Regions from separate parts of the Sphingomonas sp. NY01 genome, predicted to be linked through region 2. Evidence: predicted binding sites of a transcription regulator. Region 2 holds the regulator's gene; each other region holds the start of a gene.

Region 1 (7,158 bases), 330 kb from region 2:
GCGCGTGCCACCCTCGTCCAGCGCGCGCTGTGACGGAAACAGGCCTTCCTCCCAGCCCGCGAGGAACACGGTGTCGAATTCGAGACCCTTGGCCGCGTGCATCGTCATGATCGTGATCTGCGGCTCGCGCGCGGCGCCCTCGGTATCCATGACCAGACTGACATGGTCGAGGAACGCGCCAAGCGATTCGTAATCCTCCATCGCACGGACGAGTTCGGACAGGTTCTCCAGCCGGCCGGCGGCTTCGGCCGACTTCTCGGCCTGCCACATCGCGGTGTAGCCGCTTTCATCGAGCAGCTGGCGGGCCAGTTCGGCATGGGGCAGATCGCGTGCCATGTCGCGCCAGCGGGCGATATCGCCGACCAGATTGCCGAGCGAGCGACGCGCCTGCGGCGTCAGTTCGTCGGTATCGAGGATCCGCGCGGAGGCGATGGTAAGCGGCACGCGTTCGGCGCGGGCAAGCTGATGGATCTTGGCCAGCGCCTTGTCGCCCAGCCCTCGCTTGGGGACATTGACGATGCGCTCGAAAGCCAGGTCGTCGGCCGGTTGGTTGACGACGCGCAGATAAGCGAGCGCATCGCGGATTTCGGCACGTTCGTAGAAGCGCAGGCCCCCGACGATCCGATAGGGCAGGCCGATCGCGATGAACCGGTCCTCGAACTCGCGGGTCTGATGCTGTGCGCGGACGAGGATGGCGATATTGTCGAGCGAGGTGCCGTCCCGGCGTGCCGCCTCGATCTCCTCGCCGACCCGGCGCGCCTCCTCCGGCCCGTCCCAGACACCCAGCACCCGAACCTTCTCGCCGACATCGAGTTCGGTCCACAGCGTCTTGCCGAGGCGCCCACCATTGTTGGCGATCACGCCGGACGCGGCGCCCAGTATGTGGGGGGTCGAGCGGTAATTCTGTTCGAGGCGGATGACCTTTGCGCCCGGAAAGTCCTTTTCGAACTTCAGGATGTTCTCGACCTGGGCACCCCGCCACGAGTAGATGGATTGGTCATCGTCCCCGACGCAGGCGATGTTGCGCCGGGCCTGGGCCAGCAGGCGCAGCCACAGATACTGGACGCTGTTGGTGTCCTGATACTCGTCCACCATGATATAGCGGAAGCGCTGCTGATAGGCTTCCAGCACCTCGCGGTTGGTGCGCAGGACGGTCAGCATGTGGAGCAGCAGATCGCCGAAGTCGCAGGCATTCACCGCGCGAAGCCGCGTCTGATATTGTTCGTACAGTTCGCCGCCGCGGCCATTGGCGTAGCGCTCGCTCTCCCCGGCATCGACGTCGCCGGACGTGAGGCCCTTGTTCTTCCATTCGTCGATCAGGCCGGCGAGACTGCGCGCGGGGAACCGCTTTTCGTCGATATCGGCCGCGATGATGAGCTGTTTCAGCAAGCGCAATTGATCGTCGGTGTCGAGGATGGTGAAGTTTGACTGAAGCCCGACCAGTTCGGCATGGCGACGCAGCATCTTCGCGCCGATGGCGTGAAAGGTGCCCAGCCACGGCATTCCTTCCACGGCTTCACCGACAAGACGGCCGACCCGCTCGCGCATCTCTCGCGCCGCACGGTTGGTGAAGGTGACGGCCAGGATTTCCGACGGCCACGCCTTGCGCGTGTAGAGCAGGTGCGCCAGCCGCGCGGTCAGCGCCGCGGTCTTGCCGGTGCCCGCGCCGGCCAGCATCAGCACCGGACCATCGGTGGTCAACACCGCCTCGCGCTGCTGATCGTTCAGGTTGCGCAGATAGGGCGGATCGGCGGGCGTCGGCTGCGGGAGACTCATCGGCGAACAGGTAGGGAACGACGCGCCAAGGAGCAAGCGCGACCGACACGTCACGGCGCTGACGCATGATCGTAGCGGGCGCGCAACGAATCGCATCTAATGGCGTCGCGGTGTGCCGATGACCGGGCGTGAAGGCCGGCAGAACAGGCACCATCCACAGGAGCCACCATCATGAATAGCCTTATTCCGACCGCCCTTGCGGCGGCGTTGTTCGCGTGCCTGCCGTCCGCCGCCGTCGCGCAGGATCGTCAGCCCGTGCGCGCCCAGGTGCGTCACGGCGATCTTGATCTTTCCCGTGCCGATCACCGTGCCATGCTGGATGCGCGGGTGCGCCGTGCCGCGCACGCCGCCTGCGGTCAGCAGGGACGCGAGTTGAAGGTGATCGCGGACATCCGCCGGTGCGAAGCGGAGATGCGGCGCGATGGGTCGGTTCAGATCGCTACTCTGGTGGCACGGGCGCCCGTTGCGCTGGCCGGTCGCTGACATCCCGTATCGAATTGGGACGTACCGCTAATCCATGTCATCATTCTGTCACCCAAGGGGCGCAGGCCGCATTCCATGACAAGCATTGCGCTGGATCGTGGGGACGCGCCTGCGTCCACTCACAGGGGGCCCCGGCTGGATGGCGGATGGCATCCGGGGGGACGCTGGGCTTTTCTGGCATTGCTGATCGGCGGGCTGGCCTATGCCGGGGTGAGCGTGGCCGCCGACACGGCCGAGGTGGGCGCGCCCCTGGCGGGCGGCGTGTTCCTGTTTCTAGGGCTGGCGCTGCTGATCGCGCTCGGCTTCGAATTCGTGAACGGCTTCCACGATACCGCCAACGCGGTGGCGACCGTGATCTACACGCATGCATTGCCCGCCCCCGTGGCGGTGGTGTGGTCGGGGGTGTTCAACTTCCTGGGCGTCATGGCCTCGAGCGGGGCGGTCGCCTATTCCATCATCACCTTGCTCCCCATCGACCTGATCCTGCACGTCGGCTCTCTCGGCGGCTTCGCCATGATCTTCGCGCTGCTACTCGCGGCCGTGCTGTGGAACCTGGCGACATGGTTCGTCGGATTGCCCAACTCCTCCAGTCACGCCCTGATCGGGTCGATCCTGGGTGTGGGACTGGCGCATCAGTGGCTGACCGCGGCGCCAGGATCGGGCGTGGACGGCGCGCAGGTGCGCAAGGTGCTGTCTGCCTTGTTGTTCAGCCCGGTGGTCGGTTTCGTCGGCGCGATGTTGTTGCTGCTGGTGATGAAGCGCTTCCTGAAGAACCCGGTGCTGTACCGCGAACCCGTGGGGCAGACGCCGCCGCCAAAGGGCATTCGTGCGCTGCTGATCTTTACCTGCAGCGCGGTCAGCTTCGCGCATGGCGGCAATGACGGGCAGAAAGGCATGGGGCTTATCATGCTGATCCTGATCGGCTGTGCACCAACCGCCTATGCGCTCAACCGAACAATGCCGGAAAGCGCCACCTCTGCCTTTGTGGCGACGGCCGAGGCCGCGGCGCGCGCCTATGCCGACAAGGCGGGCACGACGCTGCCGACCGTCGACGCGGCAAGGGGAACGATCACCGAGGCCCTGCGCCTGAAACACGTGGCGAAACCAGCGGTCTATGCCGGGCTGGCAACGCTGTCCCGCGATGTCGCCGCCCGGATCGACGATTACGGCGCATTGAGCAAGGTGCCCGCGGCGGCAGTGCCGAACCTGCGCAACGACATGTATCTGGTGTTCGATGCGACCAAGCTGGTGATAGCCGATCCCGCCGCGCAGGCACGGTTCACCGCAGCGGAAGTCGCGACGCTGAAATCCTATGACGAGGGTCTGGAGCGTGGCACGCGCTATATTCCATTCTGGGTAAAGGTGACGGTCGCGCTTGCCCTGGGGCTGGGCACGATGGTCGGCTGGCGGCGGATCGTGGTGACGGTCGGCGAGAAGATCGGGAAGACGCACCTGACCTATGGCATGGGTGCGGCGGCCGAGCTGATGGCGGCTTCCACCATCCTGCTCGCGGAACGCTTCGGCGCGCCGGTATCGACGACCCATATCCTGTCGTCCGGCGTGGCGGGTGCATCGGTGGCGAACGGCGCCGGGCTGCAGCGGCGGACGATCCGTAACATGGCATTGGCTTGGCTGATGACGCTGCCCGCGGCCATGCTGCTTTCCGGCTTGCTCTACTGGCTGTTGCTGGGTTTCGTGAGGATTGTCGGCGCCGCGTGAACGTTTGCATCGGCACGGGACTGGGCTAGGCCGGGGGCATGGATAGTCCTGCCTCCCACCGCCGCATCCTGCTCGCCAGTCTGACCGGGACCGCTGTCGAATTCTACGACTTCTATATCTATGCGACGGCGGCGGCGCTGGTGTTCGGGCCGTTGTTCTTCCCGGCATCATCCCCGGCGGCACAGTTGATGCTGTCCTATGCCAGTTTCGGTTTGGCGTTTGTGGCGCGGCCGGTGGGGGCGGTGGCTTTCGGGCATTTCGGGGATCGGGTCGGGCGCAAGTCGACGCTGGTGGCGAGCCTGATGCTGATGGGAGGGTCGACCGTCGCGATCGCGTTTCTGCCGACCCATGCGCAAGCCGGGTGGGTCGCGCCGTTGCTGCTCTGCCTGTTGCGGCTGGGGCAGGGGCTGGGGCTCGGCGGGGAGTGGGGCGGGGCGGCGCTGCTGGCGGTGGAGAATGCGCCGCCGCATCGGCGCAACACCTGGGGCATGTTTCCGCCGCTCGGAGCGCCGGTGGGCTTCATCGCGGCCAACGGTTTCTTTCTGATCCTGGGCCTGCTGCTGACCGACGAGCAGTTCCGCGCCTGGGGATGGCGCCTGCCGTTTCTGGCAAGTTCGGTGCTGGTGGCGCTGGGCTTGTGGGTGCGCTTGCGACTGACCGAAACGCCGGCCTTTGCCGAGGCCAAGGCGGCAGAAGCGCTGCCCAAGGTGCCGGCCGCGACCTTATTTGCACATCACCTGCGTCCGGTCCTTGCCGGCACTGCGGCGGTGGTGGCTTGCTTTGCGATCTTCTATCTCGCGACGGCCTTTGCGCTCGGCTACGGCACGACCGTACTGGGGCATGGACGCGAGGCGTTTCTGGGCGTGCAACTGGTCGCGATCCTGTTCCTGGCGGTAGGCGTGATCGTGTCCAGCGTGATGGCGGACCGGCGCGGGCCGCCGATGATGCTGGCGCTGGGTTTTTGCGGATGTATCGTGGTCGGGCTGGCGATGGGGCCGATGCTCGGGGCGGCGTCGCTGGCGGTCGTCTTCGTGTGGCTGGCGGCGGCGCTGTTCGTGATGGGCTTCGCCTATGGCCCGCTGGGTGGATGGTTGCCGGCGCTGTTTCCGGCGGGTGTGCGCTATACCGGCGTGTCGATGACGTTCAACCTGGGCGGGATCATCGGCGGCGCACTCGCACCCGTCGCCGCGCAGGCGTTGAGCGAGCGCGGCGGGCTGAACATGGTCGGGCTGTATCTGGTCGCGGCAGGTGTGCTGAGCCTCACCGGGCTGGCGCTGCTGCGCCGCTCACCCGTTCAGGCGTAACAGCGTCAGCCGGGCCTTGCCGTGGACGCGGGTGGCGTCGACGGTGTAGCCCGCGGCGGTGACCTCTTCCTGCTTGGCGGTTTCCAGGCTGACCCAGGTGGCGGGACCGATCCAGCCGAGCCGCGCCAGCTTGTCCAGCGCGACGTGGCCCCCACCGGTGCCGTAAGGCGGGTCCATCAGCACCAGATCGAGCGGTGCTGGCGCCTGGCCGAGCGCCAGCACGGAGGTGGCGCGCACATCGGCGCGGACCTCCAGCTTCGCCAGATTGCCGCGCAGCGCATCGAGCGCGGCGCGATCCTGTTCGACGAACAGGCAGGATGCAGCGCCGCGCGACAGCGCCTCGATCCCCAGCGCGCCAGAGCCCGCGAAAAGATCGGCGACTGCCAGTCCTTCGAAGCTGCCCAGCCGTGCGGTGAGCATCGAGAATAGCGCTTCACGCGTACGGTCGGCGGTCGGGCGGGTGGCATCGCCCTTGGGCGCGACGAGCGGGCGACCGCGCCATTGTCCGGCGATGACGCGCATCAGCGGCGCCCCCGCGGTGCGCCGGGACGCGTCGGGCGGCCGGGCCCATGCTGCGGACGATCGCTGCGGCCGCCGGCCGAGGGATGGCGCCCGGTGCGGGCGGGGCCTTCGGGCCGGGATCCGCCGGACCGGGGTCCGCGTGCATCGTCACGCCGGGGGGAGCGATCGGGGCGCGCCGCGGCATCGTCCCGACGGAGCGGACGGGCGTCGTCCCGTCGGGGCGGACGGGCATCGTCGCGGGGCGCGCGGTGCGGGCGATCCTGTCGGCTTCCACCCGGCTGGCGGAAAGGGCGTGCGTCCTCGCGGCGTTCGGGACGCGCTGATCGGTCCGACCGCTGACCTTCCGGCCGGCGCGACGGGCGAGCTTCGTCACGCCGATCGGGGCGCGCCGATCGCTCGGTTCGCGGACCCTCCGGACGGTAGGAGGGGCGGGCACCGTCGCGCGCGCCATATTCGGTTCGCGCGCTTTCCGAGCGGCGTTGGGGACGGGTGTCCTGCCCGCGTTCGGGGCGTGCGGAACGCTCGGTGGGCGCACCCTCCGGGCGGCGCGGGGGACGCGCATCGTCACGAGGCGCGGGGCGGGCGGTGGGACGGGAGGGGCGATCCTGTCGCGGCGCTTCGCGGGTCCGGACAGGGCGCGCATCCTCACGGCGGCCGGGCGTGGGCGCGCGTGCTTCCTCGTCCTCGGGAACGCCGCCCTTCAGGGTCTTGCGGAAGGCGACCAGATCATGCTGCAAAACCTCGCCTATACCCTTGATCGGCAGATCGCCGAGCAGGAACGGACCGTAACGGGTGCGGATAAGGCGGCTGACCTGAAGCCCCAGATGTTCAAGAACGCGGCGGACCTCGCGGTTCTTGCCTTCGGTCAGGGTCATCTCGATCCAGACATTGGCGCCGGTGCGGCGTTCGAGATTGGCGTCGATCGACCCGTAGCGAATGCCGTCGATCTCGATCCCCTCGCTCAATTCCTCAAGCTGGGCCTGGGTGATGTCGCCATAGGCGCGTGCGCGGTATGTGCGCTCTACGCCGGTTGCGGGCAGTTCGAGCTGGCGTTTGAAGCTGCCGTCGGTGGTGAGGAGGAGGAGCCCTTCGGTATTGAGGTCGAGGCGGCCAACGGGGACGAGGCGGGGCAGGTCGGGGGCCAGCGCGTCATAGATGGTCGGGCGCCCGGCGGGATCGCGTTCGGTGACCAGCAGGCCGGTCGGCTTGTGGAAGAGAAACAGGCGGGTCGCCGTGGGCGCATCGACGGGATTGCCGTCCACCGTGACGCCGAACAGATTGCGCAGCAGCGTGGCCGGCGTGTCGATCACGGTGCCGTTCAACGCGACGCGTCCTTCCGCGATCATGCGCTCCA
Region 2 (7,158 bases):
CGCTGTACGACATGGCCAAGGCGCTCGACAAGGCGATGGTCCTGTCCGATATCCGCCTCCTCGCCAAGCAGGGGGGCAAGTCGGGCGACTGGGTCGCCCCTGTGGGCGCAGCTGCTCAGATTTCGTAGCAGAACCCGTCGCGCGCAGCGGCCGCCTGCCCGGCCCGACCGCTCATCCGCGCATGCAGCCGCCGGATCGTGTCACTGCCCGTGGTGGTGAACAGCGCCGGCACCGCGGCATGCACCATGCAGGCCAGCCCGCCGCCCAGCATCGCCAGCCCGAACCGGCTCGCGGTGCGCGCATGGTCGAGATAGCTTTCACCCACCGCACGCGGGTGCCGGGCGAAAACGGTATCGAGAACGGAAAGGGCTCGCATCGGCTTCTCCTTGGGCGGATAGGATATCGCATCCGTCCATCAGGGATCAACCACGGACCCTTGCCGCCCCGACGCCGTTCTCCCCCGGCCGCTTTGCGAAGGATATCGCCATTTCCGCCGCCACCCCGCTCGTTCCCGTCACGCAGGCACAGGCACGCCTGCTCGCGCTCGCCGTGCCCGTGTCCACCGAAACGCTGCCGCTGCGCGACGCGGCGGGTCGCTGGGCCGCGGCCGACATCGTCGCCGCCCGCACGCAACCCGCGGCCGACCTGTCGGCGATGGACGGCTATGCGATCCGCTTCGACGACATGCCCGGCCCGTGGCAGGTGATCGGCGAAAGCGCCGCCGGGCGCCCCTTCGACGCATCGGTCGGCGCACGCCAGGCGACCCGTATCTTCACTGGCGCCGCCCTGCCCCCCGGCACCGATACCGTGCTGATCCAGGAAGAGGCCGGGCGCGACGGCGCCAGCCTGACCCTCACCGGCGAAGGCCCGGCGCACGCCGGACGCAACGTCCGCCCCCGCGGGCTCGACTTCCACACCGGCCAGCGGCTGGTCGCCGCGGGCGAGCGTCTCACCCCCGCCCGCATCGCCGTCGCCGCGACGGGCGGGGTCGCCGTCCTCCCCGTCCGCCGCCGCGTGCGCGTCGCGATCGCCGCCACCGGGGACGAGCTGGTCGCGCCGGGCAGCGACGCCAGCGGCCTTGCGCTCCCCGAATCGAACGGCGTCATGCTCGCCGCGATGCTGGGCGACCTGCCGGTGGAGATCATCGACCTCGGCATCCTGCCCGACGACCTGGACGCGCTGACCCGCGCCTTTGCCGGCGTGCGCGCCGACCTGCTCGTCACCACCGGCGGCGCCTCGGTCGGCGATCACGACCTCGTCCGCCCCGCGCTCGCCGCGGCCGGTGGCACCATCGACTTCTGGCGCATCGCGCTGCGCCCCGGCAAGCCGATGATGGCCGGCCGGCTTGGCGACGCGCTCGTGCTTGGCCTGCCCGGCAATCCCGTATCCGCCTTTGTCACCGCCATGCTGTTCGTGAAGCCCCTCGTCGCCGCCTTGGCCGGCGCCGCCGACCCGCTCCCCCGCCCGGCCCTCGCCCTGCTCGGCGAAACCCTCCCCGCCAACGGCCCGCGCACCGACTATCTGCGCGCCGAACTCCGCGACGGCCGCGCCTACGCCTCCACCATCCAGGACAGTTCCATGCTCCTGACCCTCGCCCGTTCCACCTGCCTGATCGTGCGCGAGCCGCACGCCCCCCCGGCACAGGCGGGCGACTCGGCGGAAATCCTGCCCCTCGCTTGACGCAAGCCGAAACGTTCCTTATAAGTTCCACGTCTGTTCTGGACGGAGGTTCCGCGATGCTCACGCGCAAGCAGCACGAGCTGATCTGCTTCATCAATGACCGGTTGACGGAGACGGGCGTGTCCCCGTCGTTCGAGGAGATGAAGGACGCGCTCGACCTCAAGTCGAAGTCGGGGGTCCACCGCCTGATCTCCGCGCTGGAGGAACGCGACTTCATCCGCCGCCTGCCCAACCGCGCCCGCGCGCTGGAGGTGCTGCGCATGCCGGAGCGCCCGGCCGAGCCGAAGGCGGCTGCGGCACCGGCGTCGCCCGTCGGCACCACCGCGCCCGCCGCCGCCGCCAGCCCGATCCCGGCCAACGACGTGCTGGAAATCCCGCTGCACGGCCGCATCGCCGCCGGCCTGCCGATCGAGGCGTTCGAGGGGTCCTCGACACTGGCCGTCCCGGCCGCGCTGCTCGGCTCGGGCGAGCATTATGCGCTGGAGGTATCGGGCGATTCGATGGTCGAGGCGGGTATCCTCGATGGCGACTACGCTCTGATCCGCCGCACCGAAACCGCGCGCGATGGCGAGATCGTGGTCGCGCTGATCGACGACAGCGAGGCGACGCTGAAATATTTCCGCCGCGAGGGCGCGATGGTGCGGCTCGATCCCGCCAACCGCTCCTATGATCCGCAGCGTTATGCGCCCGCGCAGGTTCGGGTGCAGGGCAAGCTGTCCGGCCTTCTCCGCCGCTACGACTGATCGCGGCGGAACATGACCGCGCCGGTCCCGCCGATGTCGCACGCATCGCGAGACCGGGGCCGGTCATGCGATTATCGTACGCGCCTTCCCCCGCGTCACCATTTGGCCGCGCAATTGTAGCGATCCGGTAACCAAATCACGTCACCAGCCCCGCCAAAGGGGCGCAATGTCGCCCCATAGGGGGACGACGATCATGACCGCACATATCTGGCGCGCCGGTGCCGCATCCATCGCGCTTCTCGCCGCGCAGCACGCCACCGCCCAGGTCGCCGACACGGCAACGCTGGTCGCCGACAACCCCGCTCCCGGCGGCGACGGACAGGACATCGTCGTCCTCGGCTTCGGCCAGACCCGTCAGGTGCAGACGATCACCGCCGCCGATCTGGAACGCCTGCCGCCGGGTACCTCGCCGCTGAAGGCCGCCGCCAAGCTGCCCGGCGTCAATTTCCAGTCCGCCGACGCGTTCGGTGCCTATGAATGGTCGACGCGCATCTCGCTGCGCGGCTTCAACCAGAACCAGCTCGGCTTCACGCTCGACGGCGTGCCGCTCGGCGACATGAGCTATGCCAACGTCAACGGCCTGCACATCAGCCGCGCGATCATTTCCGAAAATATCGGCAGCACCACCGTTGCGCAGGGTGCGGGCGCGCTCGGCACCGCCTCGACCAGCAATCTGGGCGGCACGCTGCAGTTCGAAAGCCGCGCCCCTGCCGACACCGCCGATCTGGTCGCCTCCGGCACCTATGGCAGCAACGACACGGTTCGTGCCTTCGTCCGCGCCGATAGCGGCGATCTGGGGGGCGGGCTCAAGGGCTATCTGTCTTATGGCTACCTGACCACCGACAAGTGGAAGGGCTTTGGCAGCCAGCGCCAGCATCAGGCGAATGCCAAGCTGGTCAAGGAGATGGACGGGCTCGGCAGCATCACCGGCTTTGTCAATTTTTCCGACCGGCGCGAGATCGACTATCAGGATCTCAGCCTCGGCATCATCGCACGCCGCGGCCTGCGGAACGACAATATCGGCAACGATTATCCGCTGGCGATCCGCATCGCGCAGGTGTTCAACAACCAGAACGCTCGCGCCGCCAACCCCGCCGCCGCGCTGCCCTTCCCCGGTGCCGGTCTCGCCTTCCCCACCGGCATCGGCACCGTCGACGACGTCTATTTCAACGCCGCAGGTCTTCGCCGCGACTGGCTGGGCGGCCTCACCTTCGACATGCGCCTCGCCCCCACCCTCACCCTCACCACCACCAGCTACTACCACCACAACAAGGGCCAGGGCTCCTGGATCACTCCCTATCTCGCCACCCCGGCCGGCGCACCCGACGATGCCGGCCAACCCATCACCGCCCCCGCCCCGCTGTCCTACCGGACGACCGAATATGGCATCGACCGCGCCGGCAATGTCACGCGCCTGGCCTATGACCTGGGCCCCAATCGCTTCGAAGTCGGCGGCTGGTACGAGAGCAACACCTTCCGCCAGGCGCGGCGCTTCTACGGGCTGGCCGGCGGCACCGTGCCGAACCGCGACGTACTCCGCTTCCAGGACAATCCCTTCGCCACCCAGTGGAACGGCAAATACGATACCGAGACGCTGCAATATTTCATCGCGGACTCGCTCGATATCGGCCGGCTGACGATCAACGCCGGGTGGAAGGGCACGCGCGTGCGCAACCAGGCGAACCTCCTGACCGGTACGCTCGTCGCTGGCCGGATCGAGTCCAAAGACTGGTTCCTCCCGCAAGCCGGCCTCGTTTTCCGCCTCGGCTCGGGCGCCGAAATGTTCGGCAGCTATTCGGAAAACATGCGCGCCTTCGTGTCGTCCGCCACCTCCGGCCCGTTCGCGACCACCCAGACCGGCTTTGATGCGATCCGCGGCACGGTGCGCCCCGAAACCTCGAAAACGGCGGAGGGCGGCGTGCGCCTGCGTCGCGGCGGGCTGCAACTGTCGGCGGTCGGCTATTATATCGACTTCTCGAACCGCCTGCTCGTCTTCGCCAACGGGTCGAGCATCCAGGGCAATCCGCCGACGCTCAACAATGCGGGCGACGTCGAAAGCTACGGCGCGGAGGCATCCGCCTTCTACAGCATCCCCACGACGCCCTTGTCGCTGTTCGCCAGCTATTCCTACAACCGCGCCACCTATCAGGACGATGTCCTGAGCGCCGCCGGCGCCGTGCTGTCCCCGACCGCCGGGCGCACCGTGGTCGACACGCCCGAACACATGGCCAAGGGCGAGATCGTCTATGACGACGACCGCTTCTTCGCCCGCGCCGGCGTCGACTACATGACCAGGCGCTATTTCACCTATCTGAACGACCAGTCGGTCGGCGCCCGTGCGCTGGTCGATGCCAGCATCGGCTACCGCTTCACCGACGCGCCCGGCCTCCTGCGCGGCTTCACGATCGAGGCAAGCGTCACCAACCTGACCGATAAGGACTATATCTCCACCATCGGCACCAACGGCTACACCGCCAGCGGCGACAACCAGACGCTGCTCGCCGGCGCACCGCGTCAGTGGTTCGTCACGCTCCGTCGCGGCTTCTGATCGCGGCCGGGGGAGATGCGGGAACGATCCGCCTCCCCCGGCGCTGTTGGCCGGAACGCCATCAGGAGAGAAGGCCATGGAAGACAATCGCGTGTGGAGCTTCGAGGAAAGCCTCTGGACCGCCGACCATGAACATTATGCCGAGTCGATCGACGACGAATGCCTGATGGTGATCCCGCAGCCGCCCTATGTGGTCACCGGCGCGCAGGCGGTGGAGGCGGTGTCCAACACCCCGCGCTGGAGCAAGGTCGCCTTTTCCAACCAGCAGATTGCCCGCCCGCAGGAAGGGCTGATCGTCATCGCCTATCACGTCCGTGCCGAGCGCGAGGGTGAGCAGCCCTACGAGGCGCATTGCACCAGCACCTATCGCCGTCTGGCGCATGAGGACTGGAGCGTCATCCAGCACCAGCAGACGCCGCCCCTCGCCGCCAGCGTCGAGCAATAGGCCGCCACCGCCGGGGGGTGTCAGATCCCCCCGGCGATCACCACCCGTCCCTCGGCCTCCAGCGCGGTGGTCAGGTCCGCCAGGCACCGGTCGACCAGTGCCGCATCCGGGCTGCGCACGACGAAGTTCGCCCCCGTCCGCCCTTCGCGGAAGAAGGGATAGCTGCCGATCGATACGCCCTCATGGGCCTTCTCGGCGCTGCGCAGCATGTCGGCGACCTCGCTTTCCGCCACCCAGCAGCCGATCGTCCCCGACACCACCGGCCGCCCGCCCTCCAGCGTGCCCGTCAGCCGGTCGAGCATGCCCGCGGTGATGTGCGGCACCCCGGCCATGATGAAGATGTTCTCGACATGGATGCCCGGCGCACCCGACACCCGGTTCTCGATCAGCGTCGCGCCGTCCGGTACCCGCGCCATCCGCGCGCGCGCCTCGGTCAGCCCGCCGCGCGTCGCGTAATAGGCCTCCAGCACCGCCATCGCCTCCGGGTGGTGGACGACGCCCACCCCCAGCGCTTCGGCAATCGCATCCACCGTAATGTCGTCATGCGTCGGCCCGATCCCGCCGGTGGTGAACAGATAATCGTTGCGTGCGCGCAACGTATTCACCGCCTCCACGATCGCCTCCGTCCGGTCGCTCACCACCCGCACCTCGGCCAGCCGGATGCCCTGCACGTTCAGCCAGGTCGCGATCTGCGCGACATTGCGGTCCTGCGTGCGGCCCGACAGGATTTCGTCGCCGATGACGACCAGTGCCGCCGTCCAGATGCGTTCTTGGGTCATGGCCCCTGCCATAGCCTCGCAAAAGCGTCGCCGCCACGCTATATCGCGCGCCATGACCGACTATGTGACCGTCTCCCCCGATGCGCCGGAAGGGCGCACCGGCGCGATCAAGCTCCATGGCCCCGCCGCCTTTGCCGGCATGCACAAGGCCGGGCGCCTTGCCGCCGAAACGCTCGACATGCTGGTGCCGCACATGGTCCCCGGCGTCACCACCGGCGAGATCGACCGGCTGATCTACGACTTCGTCACCGCCAATGGCGGCTATCCGGCGACGCTCGGCTATCGGGGCTATACGCACTCCACCTGCATCTCGATCAACCATGTCGTCTGCCACGGCATCCCCTCGGAAAAGCCGCTGAAGTCGGGCGACATCGTCAATGTCGACGTCACGCCGATCGTCGATGGCTGGCACGGCGACACCAGCCGCATGTACCTGATCGGCGACGTACCGCTAAAGGCGCGCCGGCTGGTCGAGATCACCTATGAATGCCTGATGCTCGGTATCGAGCAGGCGCGGCCCGGCAACCATATGGGCGACGTCGCCCATGCCATCCAGCGCCATGCCGAGCGGCACCGCTACGGCGTCGTCCGCGATTTCTGCGGACACGGCCTCGGCCAGCTCTTTCACGACGCGCCCGAGGTCGTCCATGTCGGCCGCCCCGGCACCGGCCCCGAACTGCGCCCCGGCATGATCTTCACCATCGAACCGATGATCAACATCGGCCGCCCCGACGTGAAGCTGCTCGACGACGGCTGGACCGCGGTAACCCGCGACCGCTCGCTGTCCGCGCAGTTCGAACACTCGATCGGCATCACCGAAGAGGGTTGCGAGATCTTTACCCTCTCCCCCGCCGGCCACACCATGCCGCCTTACGCCTGAAGCCCCCTCTCCCCCTTGGGGAGAGGGGCTTACCCTCTAATCGAACCCCCGCCCGAACACCGACCACCCCGTCCGCCGCGCGA
Region 3 (7,158 bases), 300 kb from region 2:
GCAGGAGCAGCGGCGGCATCAGCGAGCCTTCCGCATAGTGCAGCCAGAAGCGATAGCGCAGCGCCGCCTCGCGGTGCGACGGCGCGCCCAGTCGCCCGTCCGCCTTTTCCACCAGATATTCGGCGATCGCCCCGGTTTCCGCCACCACCGCGCCGTCATCCTGGATCACCGGCGACTTGCCCAGCGGATGCACCGCGCGCAATTCACGCGGCGCCAGCATCGTCTTGGGGTCCCGCTCGTACCGCTTCACCTCATAGGGCAGCCCCAGTTCCTCCAGCATCCACAGGATGCGTTGCGAGCGGCTGTTTTCCAGATGATGGACGACGATCATGCGGCCTCCCCTGCTGTCGCGGTCCAGATCCAGATGGCCGCGGTGAAATCGATCGCCCCGTCCACGACGCGCGGATGGAGCAGGGAGCGCAAACGCGCTTCCAGCGCATAACGCTCCGCCGGGGCCGCATTGGCAAGCGGCGTCGCCGCCGGCCCGATCCGCGCGAAGAAGCCGAGTGCGTCCTCCACCGCATCGTCTCCGCCGCCGACGCGGTAGGCGACGTCATGTGCCGCCGCGCGGATGTCCGCCCATCCGGCCCGGCCAAGCATGTCCTGCGTAAACGCGCGATCGGCCAACCCGAACGGGCCGGGCGCATAGCCAGCGGGCAGGGCCGGCCCACCGCCCACCGCTGCGTCGAGCGCCACCGCCCAGTCATTCTCGGCCCGCGCCCGGAAGCAAGAAAAGACCAGCGGCGCGCCCGGCCGCATCGCCGCGCGCATGCGGGCAAAGGCCATGGCCGGATCGTCGAAGAACATCACGCCGTGACGCGATACGATCATGTCGAGCGGCGCCAGCGTCGGCAGGACCGCCAGCGCGTCGCCCTGAACAAAGGCGACATTGCCATGTCCCTCACCACGTTCCCGAGCCGTGCCGAGCAGATCGGGCGAAAGGTCGATCCCGGTGACCCGCAGATCCGGTCGTGCCGCGGCGAGCGCCAGCGTCGTGCTGCCCGCGCCGCAGCCGATATCGACGGCATCGCCGCTTTGTGGCGCAACCGCCGCGATCGCCGCATCCAGCCGCTCGGCCACGCCCGCCAGCGCGCGATCGGTACGGCGCCATTCCTGTGCCCATACCCGACCCACACGGGACTGCCATTCGGATCGTCCGGTCATGCGCTCCATTCTCCTGGTCGGCGATAAAGGCCGCGGCCCCTCCGTCTCCGAAACGACAAAGGGCCCGCCGGATCGGCAGGCCCTTCTCGTGTCGGCATCGGCATGATGCAAGATGACCTGCCGCGCGCCCCCATTCGAGAGGCGCGGGCCGCCCTCAGGCGTCGTCCTCGGCATCCGGGCCGGTCATCATCTCCTCGGCGACCTTGTCGGTGCGCTGACGGATGGCGCGTTCGAGCCGGTCGGCCATTTCCGGGTTTTCGCGCAAGTACGTCTTGGCGTTCTCGCGCCCCTGCCCGATCCGCACCGAGTCGTAGGAGAACCAGCTACCCGACTTCTCGACCAGCCCGGCCTTCACACCCAGATCGAGGATCTCGCCGATCTTGGAGATACCCTCGCCGTACATGATGTCGAACTCGACCTGCTTGAACGGCGGCGCGACCTTGTTCTTCACCACCTTCACGCGGGTCGCGTTGCCGGTCACTTCCTCGCGGTCCTTGATCGCGCCGGTGCGGCGGATGTCGAGACGAACGGACGCATAGAATTTCAGCGCGTTGCCGCCCGTCGTCGTCTCCGGGTTGCCGTACATCACGCCGATCTTCATGCGCAGCTGGTTGATGAAGATCACCATGCAGCGCGAACGGCTGATCGAACCGGTCAGCTTGCGCAGGGACTGCGACATCAGGCGCGCCTGCAGGCCGACATGGCTGTCGCCCATCTCGCCCTCGATTTCCGCGCGCGGCACCAGTGCCGCGACCGAGTCGACCACCAGCACGTCGATCGCGTTGGAGCGGACCAGCGTGTCGGTGATCTCCAGCGCCTGTTCGCCCGTGTCGGGCTGCGACACGATCAGCTCGTCGATGTTGACGCCCAGCTTCTTGGCATAGACCGGGTCGAGCGCGTGTTCGGCGTCGACGAAGGCGGCGGTGCCGCCATTCTTCTGCGCCTCGGCGATGACGTGGAGGGCCAGCGTCGTCTTGCCGGACGATTCAGGGCCATAGACCTCGATCACGCGACCGCGCGGCAGGCCGCCGACGCCGAGTGCGATGTCGAGACCGAGCGAACCGGTCGAGATCGCCTCGACCTGCATCGCCTCCTTCTGCCCCAGCTTCATCGCGGAGCCCTTGCCAAAGGCGCGGTCGATCTGTGCCAGCGCGGCGTCTAGCGCCTTTTGCCGGTCTGCATTGAGGGTTGCCATACCGGTATCGATCACTTTCAGATTGGCGGCCATCAGAAGCTCCCTTCGCTAGAGCATGCTGTTTCTACGTTCAATTGCTGACCGCTATGTACGCTCTTTGTTCCTCCGGAACAAGGATGGAACATGACAATTTTTGTCGCTGTCCGCCGCTTTCGCATGCTCGCTTCCCTGAAGGCGCCGATGGGGCTAACGCGCCCCAGCATGACCCGCGACGACCTTCTCGACATCCTGCTCTCAACGCTCGTGAAACAGGTGGGTGGCACCCGCCGTCGCTGGCGGATCGTACTGGGGGACATGCGCGTCTACAGTGCCGAGACGCATCCCCATTGCAACTGGTCGCTCGCCCCCGCCGGCACCGCGGGCGAGAATGCCGCGGTGGAACGCACGCTCGACGATCTGCGCGGCCGCCATCCGATCGTCACCTGACGATCCGCGATCAGCCTTCCCGCCGCTCGCCATCCTGAAAGCGGTAGACGGTCAGCCCGGACCGGCCGGTGGCGATCTCGCCCGCATCCAGTTGCGCGATGACATGGTGCATGTCGCGCGCGCCGCGTGTCCACCGCTCGCCGATCGAGCGCGCGGAGAAGTCCAGTGCCTTGCCCGACACTTCGCGCTCCTCGCCGCCATAAGCCATGTGGATCAACGTCACCGTGCGCGGCGTCTCGCCGGGTATTCGTGCGCGCAGGTCATAGTCGCGCTGCCACCCGGCGATCGCCCGCCGCGCCTGACAGGCAAAGGCCAGGTCCTGCATCCGCTGCAACGAATCGCCCAATGTCCGCGCCGCGCCGCCCTCCAGCGGTAACAGGTCGACCGCGATGCACAGCAACGCGCCCTCGCCCGGCTCCGCCAGCACCAGATCGACCGGCAGGTTCGACGCGGTACCCCCGTCGACCAGGTCGCGGCCATCGACGCTGACCGGCGGGAACAGCGGCAACAGTGCACCGCTTGCCCGCACATGATCGACGCCGACGCGGCCGCCCTGCGTGTCGAACACGCGCTCCGCTCCCGTCTCCAGATCGACCGCCACCGTGGCGTAGCGCATCCCGCCGTCGTTCAGCCGGTCGATATCGACCAGCCGCGCGATGCCCCGCCCCAGCGGCGACGAATCGTACAGCGCCTGCGTACCCATCGGCCATGTACCGGGCCCGCGTGGCGCGAACACGTCGCCGCGCCCCCATAACATGGCCTCCGCGACACTGGCGGTCCGCCGCGCCGTCTCTCCGGGCCCGGTCGGCGATATGGCGCCTTCCGCCGGCCGCCAGAAGTCGCGCAACCGGTCAAGCCGTGCCTCGGGTGCATTGCCGCAGATCAGCGCGCCGTTGACCGCCCCGATCGAGGTGCCCGCGATCCATTCCGGCACGATCCCTGCCGATTGCAGGGCCTCGAACACGCCGGCCTGATACGCACCCAGCGCATTGCCCCCACCCAGCACCAGCGCGACGCGGGGCCGCGCACCATGATCGTCGGTCCAACTGCCCATCGATGCTCCAGCCTTCTCTGCCATGCCGTCCACAACGCGCGACGCGCCGTTCGCCGCATCGCATGAACCAACGGGTCGCAATCGAGTTGTGCCAGATAGTGACGTGTTTTCAGTCACTTAGGACAACATGCGTTAACGGATTTGGTTCCGGAGGATGGGATTTATGTCATCGACGGTATTGGACATCGTCAAGCCCCCTGAGGACATTCCGGGCGTCAGCGCCTATGTGCTGGGCCTGCGCGAGGAACTGATGGGCGGCGCGATGAAGCGGCTCGACCGGTTCGGCCTCGGCGACCTGTCGGTCGACATCTGCCAGGGCGCGGACTCGGTCTGGCTGATCATCCGCCGCCCGGACAAGGGCGGGCTGGCCCTGCGCGCCGCCTACACCCCCGATGGCGGGTTCAAGGTCCGCAAGCTCGCCCCCGAACAGCATGAGGTGCTGCGGCTGGAGGCCGAAAGCGTCGTCGGGCGCCACGTCATCGCGCTGCGCACGTCGGAGGCCGATCTTCACCGCCTGCAGATGCAGGTGCGGCTGACCCCGCGCGCGCCGCTGCTGATCCCGTTCCACCCGCGCGACTGCTACGTGCTGGGCGCCGACGACGATCCGCTGGGCGCGCACGGGACGGTCGAGGCGGCCCAGCGCGGCGTGAACAGCGCGCTCATCTATTTCCGCTTCGAGGAACCCGCGTTCGGCAGCACGCTCTACTTTCAGAACCTGACCGCGCTGAACGACTATTTCCGTGCCACCGATACCGTGCCCGACGCCGCGATGGGCGGCGAGTGGCCTGAACTCGGCTATCTCCTGCCCACCCCGCCGCAAAGCGGCACGCCCCCCACCCACCCGCTGCCCGCCGGGCAGGAGGTGATGATCTCCGACGCCATCCTCGTCTTCCGCGACCGGGCGGGCGACAACGAACTGGAGATGGCGCGCCAGTTCCTCCAGATGCTCGGCATCGCGTACAAGGCGCTGCCGCTGCCGCGCACCGACTATCGCGACTGGGTCGGCCTGTCGGAACGCACGCTGCGCGATCTGGCGGAGGCGCCGCAGGCGAGCAGGCGCGAATATGGCCACCGCTACATCATGCCCTATCCGGACGGCGAATATCCCGACGTCATGGTGCAGATGTCGGTGCTGGCCGCGGTGCATGATTATGGCCGCTGGCTGGGCGCGCCCTTGCCGCTGGAAGACGAACTGCGCGCCGGGCTGGCCCGCTTCTACGACCCCGATCTCCAGACGCTACGCCGCTATCTGCCCAATGTCGGCAAGGACAAGGACGCCGACGCCGTCGACAGCTGGTATCTCTACCACCCGATGCTCAACATGGCGCGACTGGCGCTGCAAGGCGACGAGGTCTGCCGCGAACTCCTGCTGAAGTCGGTCGGCTTCGGCATCCGCGCGGCACATCATTTCGATTATGTCTGGCCGGTCATGTACGACATGCGCGACTTCACCGTGAAGACGAAGGCGCGCAACGACGACCGCTTCGGCCAGACCGATGTCGGCGGCATCTACGCCTATCTGATGCTGCAATGCCACGAGCTGACCGACGACCCGACCTATCTGGCGGAGGCGCGCGCGGCGATCGATGCGGCGGTCGGCATGCGCTTCGACCTGGAATATCAGGCGAACCTGACCGCCTGGGGTGCCGCCGCCTGCATGCGGCTGTGGCGGATCACCAACGACGACCGTTACCTGTCGCAAAGCTACGTCTATCTCGCCAGCTTCTTCCACAATTGCGAAATCTGGGAATCCGAGGTCGGCCACGCGGTGCATTACCGCACCTTCCTGGGCGCCACCTGCCTGCACGACTCGCCCTATATGGCGATCTACGAATGCTTCGACAGCTTCACCGCGTTCGAGGCATATCTGGCGGACAGCGGCCCCGATCTGGAACCCGCGGTGCGCATGCTGATCGGCGAATATTGCAGATACGCCCTCGACCGCGCCTGGTTTTATTATCCCGAGGCACTGCCCAAGGAGATACTGGCCGATCCCCCGCATCAAAGCGGCGTCATCAACCCGGACCTCGCCTTCCCGCTGGAGGATCTCTACGGCGACGGCCAGTCGCCCGGCCAGGTCGGGCAGGAAATCTATGGCAGCGGCGCCGCGCTGGTCTTCGCCGCCCGCTCCCACCACCTCATCGAAGAGGCGCCGTTCCGCCTGTTCTGCAACCTGTTCATCCGCAGCATCGAGCGGACCGGCGACCGCGCGCTGACCCTGTCGCTGGACGGCGGCGAGACCTGTCGGGCCGATCTGTCGCTGGTCCGCCTGAAACGCCGCAAGCTGCCGCAGGCGACGCTGACCACGGCGGAGGGCGACATCGTCCGCGCCCACACCACCTCGGACGACCGCCTCGATTTTCGCGTGCCGGCCAATGGCCGCCTGATCCTCACCTGGAGTGCATGACCGTGCAGGGAAAGAACATCATCGTCACCGGCGGCACCACCGGCATCGGCCGCGCCATCGTCCGCAGCCTCGCCGACAAGGGTGCCCGCGTGCTGACGCTGGGCCGCGACGAGGCGGCACTGGCGGAAGCGCTGGAATCCTTCGCCGATGCGCGCGGCGAGGTCCATGGCATCAGCGCCGATCTGGGCACGCGCGAGGGCGTCGCGCGTTTTTTCGAGGAAGCGGATGAGCGGCTGGGGCATATCGACGCGTTCGTCTCCAACGCCGCACTTGGCGCCGATCCGATTGACGAAATGGAGGACGATGCCTGGCGCTATGTCGTCGATGTCAATCTGGTCGGCGCGCTCGCCTGTACCCGCGCCGCGCTGGAGCGGCTGGACGATGGCGGACAGATCGTCATCATTGGGTCGATCAGCGCCGCCATCCATGCGCCGGGCGAAAGCGTCTATTCCGCCACCAAGGCCGGCCTGTCCGCCTTTGCCGAGACGCTGCGCAAGGAGGTAAAGGATCGCGGCATCCGCGTCGGCCTGGTCGAGCCCGGCACGGTGGGCAGCGACATGCAGGAGCCTTCTGCCGACGAACAGCGCGAGATGATCGCCCGGCACGAGATGCTCTATGCCGAGGACATTGCCGAGGCGGTCGATTTCATCCTCACCCGCCCGCCCCGCGTCGATGTCGTCACCCTGCGCGTCGAACCGCGGATGCAGGAACTGCCATGACCGCCGCATTCGTCGGCACCTATGCGGGCAAGGGCGGCACCGGACTGGTGCCGCTCGTCCATGACGGCCAGGGCGGCTGGACGGCGGGGCCGCCGGTCCCGTCGATCCGCAATGCATCCTTCGCCGTCACCTCCGCCCGCCACGGCCACCGCTATCTGGTGGACGAGGCGGCGGGCACGGTGGACGTCTATGC

The links. Region 2 encodes LexA, which represses DNA repair genes until DNA is damaged. Its sites were predicted from a motif close to GTTCCNCNCTTGTTCT; they were not measured.
Region 1: a site for LexA is predicted at 1,780-1,795, ahead of NPJ82_RS08500 (UvrD-helicase domain-containing protein). Genes of this name have one in related genera too.
Region 3: a site for LexA is predicted at 2,467-2,482, ahead of recA (recombinase RecA). Genes of this name have one in related genera too.

The regions. Positions count from the first base shown of each region.
Region 1 is NZ_CP101722.1:1,734,731-1,741,888, forward strand. Features, by position in the region: gene NPJ82_RS08500 (UvrD-helicase domain-containing protein) at 1-1,776, opposite strand, end outside; gene NPJ82_RS08505 (UrcA family protein) at 1,948-2,259, shown strand; gene NPJ82_RS08510 (inorganic phosphate transporter) at 2,335-3,978, shown strand; gene NPJ82_RS08515 (MFS transporter) at 4,017-5,282, shown strand; gene rsmD (16S rRNA (guanine(966)-N(2))-methyltransferase RsmD) at 5,265-5,804, opposite strand; gene NPJ82_RS08525 (pseudouridine synthase) at 5,804-7,150, opposite strand.
Region 2 is NZ_CP101722.1:1,408,037-1,415,194, reverse strand. Features, by position in the region: gene moaC (cyclic pyranopterin monophosphate synthase MoaC) at 1-128, shown strand, start outside; gene NPJ82_RS07030 (DUF6356 family protein) at 116-376, opposite strand; gene NPJ82_RS07025 (molybdopterin molybdotransferase MoeA) at 487-1,680, shown strand; gene lexA (transcriptional repressor LexA) at 1,737-2,423, shown strand; gene NPJ82_RS07015 (TonB-dependent receptor) at 2,617-4,971, shown strand; gene NPJ82_RS07010 (DUF4440 domain-containing protein) at 5,048-5,416, shown strand; gene NPJ82_RS07005 (molybdopterin-binding protein) at 5,437-6,195, opposite strand; gene map (type I methionyl aminopeptidase) at 6,248-7,075, shown strand; gene glsA (glutaminase A) at 7,112-7,158, opposite strand, start outside.
Region 3 is NZ_CP101722.1:1,104,777-1,111,934, reverse strand. Features, by position in the region: gene NPJ82_RS05515 (glutathione S-transferase family protein) at 1-331, opposite strand, end outside; gene NPJ82_RS05510 (class I SAM-dependent methyltransferase) at 328-1,164, opposite strand; gene recA (recombinase RecA) at 1,319-2,392, opposite strand; gene NPJ82_RS05500 (hypothetical protein) at 2,561-2,785, shown strand; gene NPJ82_RS05495 (patatin-like phospholipase family protein) at 2,796-3,839, opposite strand; gene NPJ82_RS05490 (hypothetical protein) at 4,003-6,246, shown strand; gene NPJ82_RS05485 (SDR family oxidoreductase) at 6,243-6,965, shown strand; gene NPJ82_RS05480 (beta-propeller fold lactonase family protein) at 6,962-7,158, shown strand, end outside.